One region of the Agrococcus citreus genome, then DNA from elsewhere that is predicted to be linked to it. Evidence: predicted binding sites of a transcription regulator. Region 1 holds the regulator's gene; the other holds the start of a gene.
What was found. The regulator HrcA, encoded in region 1, represses chaperone genes, less so after heat shock. The targets are predictions, from matches to a motif close to TTNGCACTCGNNNNNNNCGAGTGCNAA.

Region 1 (6,723 bases):
AAGCGCTCGCGCATCGGTCACGGCCGGCCGCGCTACGACGCCGCGGTCGCGGCCCTTCGCACCTGGAAGATCCAGCGGCTCGCGGGCATCGAGGTCGACATCGTCGGCACCGACGAGGGCACCGTCTACCGGCCCGTCGGCTTCGACGGCACCGAGGCGACCCGCGCGGCGAGCATCGAGCCGCAGCAGGACTTCGGCCCCGACGGCGAGCCCTTCCTGCAGCCGGGCGACTCGGTCGACCAGCGCATCCGCATCGCCGGTGTGCAGGTGCACGCACCGATGCGCGTGATCGCGGTCGAGGAGGAGCCGAGCAGCCACGTCGTCATCATCGGCTCGCTCGAGGGCCACCCGCTCGCGGGCGAGGAGCGCTTCACCGTCGAGATCGCCGACGACGAGACCGTCTTCCTGCACTTCCGCGCCATCGTGCGGCACGACGCCTGGTGGGTCAAGCTCGGCGGCCCCTTCGCGCGGGCGCTGCGCCGCCGCTACCACGACCGGTTCATGGACGTCCTCCGGTCGATCGACGTCCGCTGACATGGGGCGGCTGCCCGAGGGCGACGCCGCGCCGGCCGACGGCCGCCTGCCGGCGGGCACCGCTGCCGACGGACCGTTCGGCGTCTACCTGCACGTGCCGTTCTGCTCGGTGCGCTGCGGCTACTGCGACTTCAACACCTACACCGCCGACGAGCTGCGCGGCGCGACGCGCGCCGGCTACCCGGGCGACGTCGCGGCCGAGATCGCCGTCGCCACGCGCGTGCTCGGCGAGCTCGGACCGCTCCGCCAGGCAGAGACCGTCTTCTTCGGCGGCGGCACGCCGACGCTGCTGCCCGCCGGCGACCTGCTGCGCATGCTCGACGGCGTGCGGGATGCGTTCGGCCTCGCCCCGGGCGCGGAGGTCTCGGTCGAGGCGAACCCCGACTCCATCGACGCCGCTGGCCTCGCGCAGCTGCGCGCCGGCGGCGTGACGCGCGTCTCGTTCGGCATGCAGTCGGCCGTGCCGCACGTGCTCGCGGCGCTCGATCGCACGCACGACCCCGAGCGCGTGCCGCAGGTCGTCGCGTGGGCACGCAAGGCGGGCCTCGAGGTCTCGATCGACCTCATCTACGGCGCGCCGGGGGAGTCGCTCGACGACTGGCAGCGCTCGCTCGACGCGGCCGTCGCGATGGCGCCCGACCACGTCTCGGCGTATGCGCTCATCGTCGAGGACGGCACGGCACTCGCCCGACGCATCCGTCGCGGCGAGCTCGTCGCGCCCGACGACGACCTGCAGGCGGCGATGTACGAGGCGGCGGATGCGACGCTCACCTCGGCGGGCTACGGCTGGTACGAGGTCTCGAACTGGGCCCGCGGCGGTCGCGTCGCGCGCCACAACCTCGCCTATTGGCGCGGTCAGGACTGGTGGGGCTTCGGGCCCGGCGCGCACAGCCACGTCGGCGGCGTGCGCTGGTGGAACGTGAAGCACCCGGCCGCGTACCGCGACCGGCTGCTGGCGGGCGCCTCACCGGCGCTCGCGCGCGAGGTGCTCGACGACGAGACGCGCCGGGTCGAGCGCGTGCTGCTCGAGTCGCGCATCGCCGAGGGCCTCGCGATCGACGTGCTCGAGCCCGACGGCCGCCGCGCGGTCGCCGGTCTCATGGCCGAGGGCCTCGTCGACCCAGCAGCCGCCCTCGCCGGCCGGGTGGTCCCGACGCTGCGAGGGCGGCTCCTCGCCGACGCAGTGGTGCGGCGGCTGCTGCCCTGAGGCGAGCGGCCTCCTCCAGGAGCTGCTACTTCACGTGCTTCCTACTTCACCATCCGCCAGTTGAACGGGTAGCGGTACGAGCCTCCGTTGTTGACGCGGATCGCGCCGATGATCGAGAAGATCACCTGCAGCAGGCCCGGGATCCAGTACAGGGCGCTGATGATGCCGAGCAGCCCGAACGTGGGGATCGCGAGCACGATGCCGACGACCATGATGCCGACGGCGAGGATGGTCATGAAGATGCCGAAGTTCAGCGCCTCCTTCGACTCCTGCCGCGCGAACGCGCTGCGGTCCTTGTAGATCATGTAGACGATGAGCGGGCCGATCCAGCCGCCGAAGCCGCCCGTGACGATCGTCGAGAGGCCCGAGATGTGGCCCCACATGCCGGCGTTCTTCTCGTCGACCGGCGACATCGGCGCGGCCGCCGCGTACTGCGGCTGACCGGGAGCGCCGTACTGCGGCTGGCCGCCGTACTGCTGGCCGCCGTACTGCTGCTGCCCGCCGAACGGGGGCTGCCCCGGCTGCCCGTACTGCGGCTGACCGGACTGCGGCTGGCCGGGCTGGGACTGCCCGTACTGGGGCTGCCCGTACGAGGGCTGGCCCTGCTGCTGACCGGGCTGACCCGGCTGGCCGCCGTAGGGAGGCTGGCCCTGAGACTGACCCGGCTGGCCCTGCTGCCCGTACTGCGGCGCGCTCGACGACGGTGCGCTGAAGGGCTGCTGCTGCCCGCGCTGCCAGTCGGCGGGATCGGAGGGGCCGCTGAACGCGGGCTGGCCCGGCGCATCGGGCGTGACGGCGGGGGACGAGAACGACTTCGCGGGCTCGCCGACGCCCGGCGCCGCGGGGGCGCTCGGAGCCGCGTGCTGCTCGTCCGTCACGGCGAAGCCATCGACGGGCTGCTCGGACGGATCGTGCTGCTCCCCGCGGGGAGCGTTGGGATCGGACATTGCGTGCCTTTCGTGTGCGTCTCGCGGGCGCGGGACCAATCGCTGGGCCCATTGTGCGCCTGCACGGCTGTGCATGGGGTCAGAACGCGCCGAGCCGACCGAACACCGCTGGCTCGCGGTACGATTGGCAGTCAGTCGACGAGAGTGCCAGGAGCGGTGCCGGCGTCCCGAGCGGATGCGGCGCCCCATGACGAGGGGAGTGCGGATGGTCTCGGATCGCGGCCTCGATGTCCTCCGAGCGATCGTGCAGGACTACGTCGCCATGCGCGAGCCCGTGGGTTCGAAGTCGATCGTCGAGCGCCACGCGTTCGGCGTCTCGGCGGCGACCATCCGCAACGACATGGCGCTCCTCGAGGAGGAGGAGCTCATCGTCGCGCCGCACACCTCCTCGGGACGCGTGCCCACCGACAAGGGCTACCGCGTGTTCGTCGACCGACTGCAGCGCATGCAGCCGCTCACGCCCGCGCAGCGCGTCGCGATCACGCGCTTCCTCGACGAGGCCGTCGACCGCGACGACGTGCTCGCGCGCACCGCGCGGCTGCTGTCGTCGCTCACCAACCAGGTCGCGCTCGTGCAGGTGCCGATGCGGCGACCCGCGGGCGTGCGCCGCGTCGAGCTCATCGCCGTCGCCGAGACGAAGCTGCTCGCCGTGCTCATCCTCGACTCCGGCCGCGTCGAGCAGCGCGTGCTCGACGCGCAGCAGCGCATCGAGCCCGAGCAGGCGACCGCCCTCGGCCGCGCCTTCACCGAGACCGTCGCCGAGCTGTCGCCGGCCGACGCCGTCGAGCGGCTCGGCTCGGCCGCCGCATCCGCGCCCCCCGCGCTCCAGCCCGCCACGGCATCCGTCGCCCAGACGCTCAGCGAGATGCTGCAGGCGGCCGGCGGCGACCGCATCGTGATGGCGGGCGCCTCGCACCTCGTGCGCGAGGAGCGCGACTTCCACGGGCGCGTCACGCCGGTGCTCGACGCGATCGAGGAGCAGGTGACGCTGCTGCGGCTCTTCGACGAGATGGGCGCGGAGGGCGAGGTGACGACCCGCATCGGCCGCGAGCTCTCGGGACCGCTGGGGGAGACCGCCGTCGTGGCGTCGACCTACAGCGACGCGCGGCTCGAGGGCCACGTGGGCGTGCTGGGCCCGACCCGGATGGACTACGCAGGAAACATGGCCGCGGTGCGCGCAGTTGCGCGCTACCTGACGCGGCTGCTGAGCGAGGACTGAGTGACTGACCACTACGAGACCCTCGGCGTCGCGCGCGACGCCGGCCAGGACGAGATCAAGAAGGCGTACCGCCGGCTGGCGCGCGAGCTGCACCCCGACGTGAACCCGAGCGAGGATGCGGCGGAGCGGTTCAAGACCGTCACGCACGCGTACGACGTGCTCGGCGACCCGCAGTCCCGCGCCGAGTACGACCGCGGCCCGAGCGCCGGTGCCGGCGCCTTCGGGTTCGGCGACATCTTCGAGCAGTTCTTCGGCGGCGCGCGCTCGCAGGGGCCGCGATCGCGTCGGCAGCCAGGCCAGGACAGCCTGCTGCGCGTCGACCTCGACCTCGCCGACGTCGTCTTCGGCGTGCACCGGGAGCTCCGCGTGCAGACGGCCGTGCTGTGCGAGACGTGCGGCGGCGAGTGCACCGCGCCCGGCACGAGCCCCGAGCGCTGCACGATGTGCGGCGGCTCCGGGCACGTGCAGCGCCAGGTGCGCTCGCTGCTCGGCAACGTCGTCACGAGCCAGCCGTGCGGCATCTGCCAGGGCTACGGCACGGTCATCCCCGACCCGTGCCCGACGTGCGCGGGCCACGGGCGCGTGCGCGCCGAGCGCACGATCCCGGTCGACCTCCCCGCGGGCGTCGACACCGGGCTGCGCATCCAGCTGCCCGGCCAGGGCGAGGTCGGCGAGGCCGGCGGCCCCGCCGGCACGCTCTACCTCGAGATCAACGTGCGCCACCACGACGTCTTCAGCCGCTCGGGCGACGACCTGCTCGCGACCCTCGAGGTCTCGATGCCGGATGCGGCGCTCGGCACCCGCACGCGCATCGAGGCGATCGACGGCGCGGTCGAGGTCGAGGTGCGACCGGGCACGCAGTCCGGCGACATCCTCACGATCGCCGATCGCGGCGTCACCCGGCTCCGCGGCGGTGGCCGCGGCGACCTCAAGCTCGGCGTGCAGGTCGTCACGCCGCAGAAGCTCGACCGGCGCACCGAGGAGCTGCTGCGCGAGCTGCGCGATCGCACGAAGGCTCCCGCTCCGCACCTCGCGCAGTTCAAGCAGGGGCTGTTCGCGAAGATGCGCGACCGACTCCGGCTCTGATGGCGCACTGCTACTGGCTCGACATCGCGGGCGCATCCGCCGGCGACGTCGTGACGCTCACCGGCGAGGAGGCGCACCATGCCGCCGTCGTCTCGCGCATGCGCCGCGGCGAGCGCGTGCTCGTGAGCGACGGCCTCGGCACGCTCGCCGAGGGCGTCATCGACCGCGCCGAGCGCGACGGCGTCGACGTCGTGCTGCAGCGCGTCGAGGTGCTGCCGGCGCCGTCGCCGCGCATCGGCCTCGCCCAGGCGCTCGCGAAGGGCGATCGCGCCGAGCTCGCCGTGCAGGCATCCACCGAGCTCGGCGTCGACGCGATCGTGCCGTGGCAGGCGCGGCGCAGCGTCGTGCAGTGGAAGGGCGAGCGCGGCGACAAGGCGCTCGACCGCTGGCGGAAGGTCGTCCGCGAGGCGGGCAAGCAGGCCATCCGGCCGCGACTGCCCGAGGTCGGCGGCGTCGTCGACACCGAGGGGCTCGCAGGCCTCGCGGACGCGTGGCAGCTCGTCGTGCTCGACCCGACGGCCGCCGACTCGCTCGCGGACGTGCCGCTCGAGCGCGACGTGCTGCTCGTCGTCGGCCCGGAGGGCGGCGTCGACCCGGGCGAGCTCGAGCGGCTCGTCGCCGCCGGCGCCGTCCGGGCGAGGATGGGCGACCACGTGCTGCGCACCTCGACCGCCGGCCTCGCGGCCGTCGCGGCCCTCTCGCTGCGACTCGGGCGCTGGTGAGCGGCACGAAGGTAGGCTGGCCCCATGGCTGAGCCCACCGTGTTCGAGAAGATCGTCGCCCGCGAGATCCCTGCGGAGATCGTGCTCGAGACCGACCGCATCATCGCGTTCACCGACATCAACCCGCAGGCGCCCATGCACGTGCTCGTGGTGCCGAAGACGCCCGCGTACCGCGACGTCGTCGAGCTCGCGGCCGGGGATCCCGACCTGCTGGCCGAGATGATCCAGGCCGCGAAGGCCATCGCGCGCGAGCGCGGCGACGGCGACTTCCGCCTCGTCTTCAACACCGGCGAGCTCGCCGGTCAGACTGTCTTCCACGCCCACGCGCACGTGCTGGGCGGCTCACTCGGAGAGGGCTCGCTTGCCTGACGCTACGCAGTCGATCGAGATCGACGGCATCGAGATGGTGCGGCTGCTCGGGCCGCAGGATCGCCTGCTGACGAGGCTCGAGCACGAGCATCCGGATGTCCGGGTGGCCGTGCGCGGCAACCTCGTCACGCTCGAGGGGCCCGAGGAGGACGTCGTCGTCGCGAGCCGGCTCGTGCAGGAGCTCGTCGACCTCGTGCGCCAGGGCGCCGACCTCAGCCAGACCGAGGTCGCCGAGGGATCCCGGATCCTGCGGCAGGACTCGACCCGCAGCCTCTCCGACGCGATGGGCGAGGCGATCCTCACGTCGCGCGGCAAGTCGATCCGCGCGAAGACGGAGGGCCAGCGCGCCTACGTCGAGGCGATCGACCAGCACACGATCGTGTTCGGGATCGGCCCCGCCGGCACGGGCAAGACCTACCTCGCGATGGCGAAGGCCGTGCAGGCGCTGCATCGCAAGGAGGTCGACCGCATCATCCTGACGCGCCCGGCCGTCGAGGCGGGCGAGCGGCTCGGCTTCCTGCCCGGCACGCTCACCGACAAGATCGACCCCTACCTGCGGCCGCTCTACGACGCGCTCAACGAGATGATGGATCCGGAGCTCGTGCCGAAGCTGCTCGCGACGGGCGTCGTCGAGGTCGC
Region 2 (6,723 bases), on a different contig from region 1:
TACTCCACGCGCTCCGCCTCGGCCGCCGCGTGCGTCGCCGAGCACGCGCCCGACGACTTCTGGGCGTTCAACTCCGCGATGTACGACAACCAGCCCGCCGAGCAGAGCTCGGGCCTCACGAACGACGAGATCGTCGGCGTCGCCGAGGGCGCAGGCGTCGACATGTCGACGGGCGCCGCCGAGTGCATCCGCGAGGGCCGCTTCATGAGCTGGGTCGAGGACGCGACCGTCCGCGCCGGCACGCAGCCGCTGCCGGGCACGGAGGGCGTCGTCGCCGACCGCACCCCGACGGTGCTCGTCAACGGCCAGAAGTACCCGGGATCGCCCGCTGACGCGGCTGGCTTCCAGGCGTTCATCACCGCGACCGCCGGCCAGCTGACCGGCGAGTCGGCGGAGCCCACGGAGACGCCGGCGCCGACCGAGACGCCGGCGCCCTCCGAGACGCCTGCGCCCTGATGCGCCGGCGCACCTGGTCGGCAGGGCTCGCGGTCGCCGCGCTCGCCCTGCTGGCCGGGTGCGCGGCGACCCCTCCCGCGCCGGTCTCGACGATCGGCGAGCTCGGCGCCGCCTACCTCGAGGCGGGCGGCGAGTGCGCCGACCTCGTCGAGCAGTACCGCGCGAGCGACGACGAGCCGATCGTCGCCGCGTGCGGCGGCGACACCGAGCTCATCCTCGCGGCAGACCCGGCCGAGGCGCAGGCCATCGCGACCGAGCGGCAGCTGCAGGAGCAGACGGTGCTCGTCGCGGAGCGCTGGGTCATCCGCGACCCCGCGATCGAGACGATCCAGCAGTCGCTCGGCGGCGAGATCGTCACGCTCTCACCGGCGGATGGGCCGGCGAACATGGCCGACGCCGTCGCGTTCGACGCCGACGGCGTGGTGGAGGCCGAGCCCGTGCCTGCCGATGGCGCGCCCGCGGCCATGGAGCCGGCGTCCGGCATCCACGACATCCTCGTCGTCATCGACGCGCAGTGCGAGTACTGCGCCCGCGCGCTCGCCGCGAACGGCGAGCAGCTCGAGCGGCTCGCCGACGAGGGTGAGGCGCGCGTCGCCTACCTGCCGGTCTCGCTCGGCGACGAGATCGGCAACGGCTACGCGTCGACGCTCGGCGCGAACGCGCTCGCGTGCGTCGCCGAGAGCGAGCCCGAGGCGTACCGCTCGTTCCAGAGCGCGCTCGTCGCGCACCTGCAGGAGCAGCGCTTCGACGCCGCCGCCGTGTCGGCGCTCGCGGCCGAGGTGGGCGCCGAGATCGACGAGTGCGTGCAGTCGGCACAGTTCGCCTGGTGGGTGCGCCAGGCGACGGTGCGGGCGATCGAGCAGCCGCTGCAGGGCGTCGAGCCGCTGCGCGGCGTGCCGACGATCATCGTCGACGGCGTCACCTTCGCGGGCGACGTGAGCGACGCGGATGCGCTGGCCGCGTTCATCGCGGAGCAGACGCCCCGCGCGTAGCCCCCGTGGCCGGTCGAGCCGGTCCGCGCGCGCAGCGCGCTTCCGCTGGTCGAGCCGGTCCGCGCGCGCAGCGCGCTGACCGAGTCGAGACCATCGCCCTCGTGGCCCGGCTCACCCCTGCCGTGGCCGCCAGCGCGGAACCGCGTCCGCGGTCTCGCGCAGGAAGTCATCGAGGACCGCTTCCACCTCGGCGGGATCGCGCCTCGGCTGCCAGACCTCGAGGTCGTCCTCCAGCTGCACGACTCGCTCGACCGCTCGGCTGCTGGAGCCGTGCATGATCACGTCGTGCGCCCAGGAGGTCAGCTCGCGCAGCGTTCGAGCGCCGCTGCGGTACTCCGAGACCACGACTCGAAGAGCGATCACCTGCGCATCCTCGTCGGACATCTCCTGATAGTCGAGGCCGAGCGCCGCATGCGCGGGTTCGACGAGCGCCCGCGCCTCCGACCATCCCAAGGCCGGGCTCGCCCCGGCGAGCTCCGCCACTTCAAGCGCTTCGTGGCCATCGAGCAGCGCCATCACGGCGGCATCGATGGTGCGGCGGAAGTCGCCGAACACCAGCGTGTATGCGTGAGCCACCGTGAACGCGTCGGCGGTGCTGTCGTGCATGGCTGTATACGACCACACGTCGCGCCGTCGAGTGCGCCCGCCCCGCAGGTGGTCTCGACTCGCGCGGGGCGCTGGGCGCCCCGTGCGGCTCGACCGGCCGCCCGGCGGGGGAGCCCCCTGTCAGGATTGAACTGACGACCTACGCTTTACAAGAGCGTTGCTCTACCACTGAGCTAAGGAGGCGCGGCCCCGGTACGGCCGGGGCGCCCAGCCATTCTAGGCTTGTCCGGTGCCTCGACTGCGTCCCTGGAGCCCCGAGCGCGACGCGGCCGCCGTGCTCGCCGCGTTCGAGGCATCCGCCGACCTGCACCGGCAGGCGCCGCCCATCCGCACCCTCGCCGACGCGCGCGAGCACCTCGCCGCCATCGCCGCCGAGGCCCTCGCGATCGACGTCGACGGCACGGCCGTCGGATGCGTCATGGCCGGCTCGCGCGATCCCCGGCACGGCACGGCGTGGCTGTCGTACTGGCTCGCGCCCTCCGCGCGCGGCCGGGGACTCGCGGCGCGCGCGCTCGACTCGATGTCGCGCGCGCTCTTCGCCGACGGCCTCCACCGGCTCGAGCTCGGCGCGCGGGCCAACAATCCCGCGTCGATCGCGGTCGCCGAGCGCGCCGGCTACCTGCGGGAGGGCGTCGAGCGCGAGCGCCTGCGCTACGCCGACGAGCAGGGCCGCGACGAGCGCTTCGACGTCGTCAGGCTCGCCCGGCTCGCGACCGACCCCGCGCCCGACCTCGCCCCGCTGGAGCTCGCATGATCCTCTTCCTGTGGCTGCTCGCGTCGATCGCGGCCGGCGCGGGCCTCGCGCTGCAGGGCCGCATCAACGGCGAGCTGGGCGCTCGCCTCGACCACGGCATGCTCGCCGCGCTCATCTCGTTCGCCGTCGGGCTCGTGGTGCTCGCTGCGCTGCTCGCCGTCTCACCCGGCTCCCGCGCCGGCGTGTGCCGGCTGGTCGGCGTCATCCGTGACGGCTCGATGCCGTGGTGGTACGCGACGACCGGCCTCCTCGGCGCGTTCCTCGTCGCCACGCAGGGCGTCGCCGTCGGCACGCTCGGCGTCGCGCTCTTCACCGTCGGCGTCGTCGCCGGCCAGACGATGAGCGGCCTCGCCGTCGACCGGATGGGCCTCGGCGGCCTCGCGAAGAAGCACATCACCGCGCCGCGCGTCGTCGGCGCGCTGCTCGCGCTCGTCGCCGTCGGCCTCGCGCTCGTCGGCACGGGCGAGCTCGACGGCGCGTGGCTCATCGTGCTGCCGTTCGCGGCAGGCCTGCTGCAGTCGCTGCAGCAGGCGATGGGCGGCCTCGTGCAGCGGCACTCGCGCTCGGCGATCGCGCAGGCCGTCTCGAACTTCCTCGTCGGCACCGTCGCGCTCGCTGCGTTCGTGCTCGTGCAGACGATCGCGGGCGTGCGCGCGCAGCCGCTGCCGACCGAGCCGTGGCTCTACGTCGGCGGCGTGCTCGGGATCGTCTTCATCGCGCTCATGTCGGTCGCCGTGCACCACCTGGGAGTGCTGACGATGGGCCTCGGCGTCATCTGCGGCCAGGTCGTCATGTCGGTCGCGCTCGACGCCGTGTTCCCGGCAGCCCACCCCGTGACGGTCTGGTCGCTGCTCGGCGCTGCACTGACGATCGCTGCAGTCGGCGTCTCGGCGATCCGCCGACGCGCAGCGCCGCGGGTCAGGACTGCGGCGTGAAGGTCATCGCGACGGAGTTCATGCAGAAGCGGTCGCCGGTCGGCGTCTGCGGGGCGTCGTCGAAGAGGTGGCCCAGGTGGCTGCCGCACTTCGCGCAGCGCACCTCGGTGCGCACCATGCCGAGCGAGCGGTCCTCGATGAGCTCGACCGCGTCCTCGCGAGCCTCGTAGAAGCTCGGCCAGCCGCAGCCGGCGTCGAACTTCGTCTGGTCGTCGAAGAGCTCGTTGCCGCACGCGCCGCACGCGTAGACGCCCTGGCGCTGCTCGTCGAGCAGCGCGCCGGTCCACGGGCGCTCCGTGCCGGCCTCGCGCAGCACCTTGAAGGCGTCGGGGGCGAGGGTCTCGCGCCACTCGGAGTCGGAGCGTTCGATTCGATCGGTCATGCCTCGATGCTACGCCGCCGCAGCAGGCGTTTCGCGGCGAGCAGAACGCCCGCGCCCGCTTAGGATCGAGTCCATGCCGACCGAGCCGCGCATCCGCAGGCAGGGCACCGCTGACGAGGCGGCAGCCCTCGCCTTCGCGGCGGCTGAGGCGGCCGCCGACGCGCTCGACATCCTGCCGCGAGCCGCTGACACGAGCGCTGACACGACCGCAGAGGCGGCGCCGGACACGACCGAGGCGCCGGATGCGCCGGCCGGCGCCGACCGCGCCGGTCGCGACGACCTCGCGCGGGCTCGGGCCGAGCGGATCCGCGGCGTGCTCGACTTCGAGGGGCGCTGGTCGAGCCACGGCGGCGCGAAGGCGCGCGCGATCCGGGCGGAGTTCGGCTGGTCGACGACCCGCTACTACCAGGTGCTCGACGCCGCGCTCGAGACGCCCGAGGCGCTGCGCCACGACCCGATGCTCGTGCGTCGGCTGCTCCGTCTGCGCGACGACGCATGAGCCGGGGGCAGCGCGCCACGCATCGCGTCGGCGCCCATCGATCGGGTTCGGTCACTCGCTGGCCGCGCTGGGTGATCCTGCTGTGCGCGCTCGCGGTGACGGTCGTGCTCACCGCGGTCGGGCTCTTCCTGCTCGACCGGCTGCGCGTCGAGCCGGTGCCCGAGCCGGTCGCGACCGAGGAGCCGCTCGTGATCGCCGACCCCGCGCAGATCGATCCCAGCATCGACGCATCCATCACCGTGCTCGACGGGTCCGGCGAGCGCGCCGTCGCGGCGGGCGCCGGCCAGGCCCTCTCCGACGCCGGCTGGACCGTCGTGACGACCGCATCCGCCACCGAGATCGGCGACCGCACGGTCGTCTGGTTCGACGACCCCGCGCTCGAGCCGATCGCCCGCGGCCTCGCCCAGCAGCTCGGCGTGGGGGAGGCCCGGCAGTCGGACGGCCGCGTCTCGGGCTCGCCGATCACGATCGTGCTCGGCACGGATGCGCCCGGCACGGTGCCGAGCACGGAGCCGCGGGACGACAGCGACATCTCGCACGCGCCGACGCCCTCCGCGCCCTGACAGCGCCGCCACAGCCTGCGGCTTGCACTCGACCGGGTCGAGTGCCAGACTTGGCCTTGGCACTCTCTCTAGTGGAGTGCCAATTGAACGTCCACAGCGTCCAGGAGGGACGAAGACTGCAATGGCAAAGATGATCGCATTCAACGAGGAGGCCCGCCGTGGGCTGGAGCGTGGACTGAACACGCTCGCCGACACGGTGAAGGTGACCCTCGGCCCGCGCGGCCGCAACGTCGTGCTCGAGAAGAAGTGGGGCGCCCCCACCATCACGAACGACGGCGTCTCGATCGCCAAGGAGATCGAGCTCGAGGACCCCTACGAGAAGATCGGCGCAGAGCTGGTCAAGGAGGTCGCCAAGAAGACCGACGACGTCGCCGGTGACGGCACGACGACGGCGACCGTGCTCGCACAGGCGCTGGTCCGCGAGGGCCTCCGCAACGTGGCGGCGGGCGCAGACCCCATCAGCCTCAAGCGCGGCATCGAGAAGGCCACGGCGGCCGTCATCGAGCAGCTGCTCGCGAACGCCAAGGAGGTCGAGACCAAGGCGGAGATCGCCGCGACGGCATCGATCTCGGCTGCTGACGAGGAGATCGGCGCGCTGATCGCCGAGGCCATCGACAAGGTCGGCAAGGAGGGCGTCGTCACCGTCGAGGAGTCGAACACCTTCGGCACCGAGCTCGAGCTGACCGAGGGCATGCGCTTCGACAAGGGCTTCCTGTCGCAGTACTTCGTCACGGACCCCGAGCGCCAGGAGACGGTCTTCGAGGACCCGTACATCCTGATCGTCAACTCGAAGATCTCGAACATCAAGGACCTCCTCCCGGTCGTCGACAAGGTGATCCAGGCGGGCAAGCAGCTCGTCATCATCGCCGAGGACGTCGAGGGCGAGGCGCTCGCGACGCTCGTCGTGAACAAGATCCGCGGCATCTTCAAGTCGGTCGCCGTCAAGGCTCCCGGCTTCGGCGACCGCCGCAAGGCGATGCTCGCCGACATGGCGATCCTCACGGGCGGCCAGGTCATCTCCGAGGAGGTCGGCCTCAAGCTCGAGAACACGACGCTCGACATGCTGGGCCGTGCGCGCAAGGTCGTCATCACGAAGGACGAGACGACGATCGTCGAGGGTGCGGGCGAGGCTGACGCCATCGCCGGCCGCGTGCGCCAGATCCGCCAGGAGATCGACTCGACCGACAGCGACTACGACCGCGAGAAGCTCCAGGAGCGCCTCGCGAAGCTCGCCGGTGGCGTCGCCGTCATCAAGTCGGGCGCAGCGACCGAGGTCGAGCTCAAGGAGCGCAAGCACCGCATCGAGGACGCCGTCCGCAACGCGAAGGCTGCAGTCGAGGAGGGCATCGTCGCCGGTGGTGGCGTCGCCCTCATCCAGGCCGCGAAGAGCGCCTTCGACGGGCTCGAGCTGACCGGCGACGAGGCGACGGGCGCGAACATCGTTCGTGTCGCTGTCGACGCGCCGCTCAAGCAGATCGCGCTCAACGCCGGCCTCGAGCCGGGCGTCGTCGCCGAGAAGGTGCGCAACCTCCCCGT

Region 2: groL (chaperonin GroEL) is a predicted target of HrcA. The motif match lies at 5,244-5,270, and genes of this name have one in related genera.

Annotation. Positions count from the first base shown of each region.
Region 1 is NZ_BAAAKK010000001.1:293,402-300,124, forward strand. Features, by position in the region: gene ABD106_RS01455 (DUF1990 domain-containing protein) at 1-534, shown strand, start outside; gene hemW (radical SAM family heme chaperone HemW) at 536-1,741, shown strand; gene ABD106_RS01465 (DUF4870 domain-containing protein) at 1,783-2,688, opposite strand; gene hrcA (heat-inducible transcriptional repressor HrcA) at 2,894-3,907, shown strand; gene dnaJ (molecular chaperone DnaJ) at 3,908-4,993, shown strand; gene ABD106_RS01480 (16S rRNA (uracil(1498)-N(3))-methyltransferase) at 4,993-5,715, shown strand; gene ABD106_RS01485 (histidine triad nucleotide-binding protein) at 5,740-6,084, shown strand; gene ABD106_RS01490 (PhoH family protein) at 6,119-6,723, shown strand, end outside.
Region 2 is NZ_BAAAKK010000003.1:149,269-155,991, reverse strand. Features, by position in the region: gene ABD106_RS06075 (DsbA family protein) at 1-456, shown strand, start outside; gene ABD106_RS06070 (DsbA family protein) at 456-1,448, shown strand; gene ABD106_RS06065 (hypothetical protein) at 1,560-2,054, opposite strand; tRNA gene ABD106_RS06060 (tRNA-Thr) at 2,166-2,237, opposite strand; gene ABD106_RS06055 (GNAT family N-acetyltransferase) at 2,284-2,808, shown strand; gene ABD106_RS06050 (DMT family transporter) at 2,805-3,743, shown strand; gene msrB (peptide-methionine (R)-S-oxide reductase MsrB) at 3,727-4,125, opposite strand; gene ABD106_RS06040 (DUF3263 domain-containing protein) at 4,199-4,624, shown strand; gene ABD106_RS06035 (LytR C-terminal domain-containing protein) at 4,696-5,187, shown strand; gene groL (chaperonin GroEL) at 5,309-6,723, shown strand, end outside.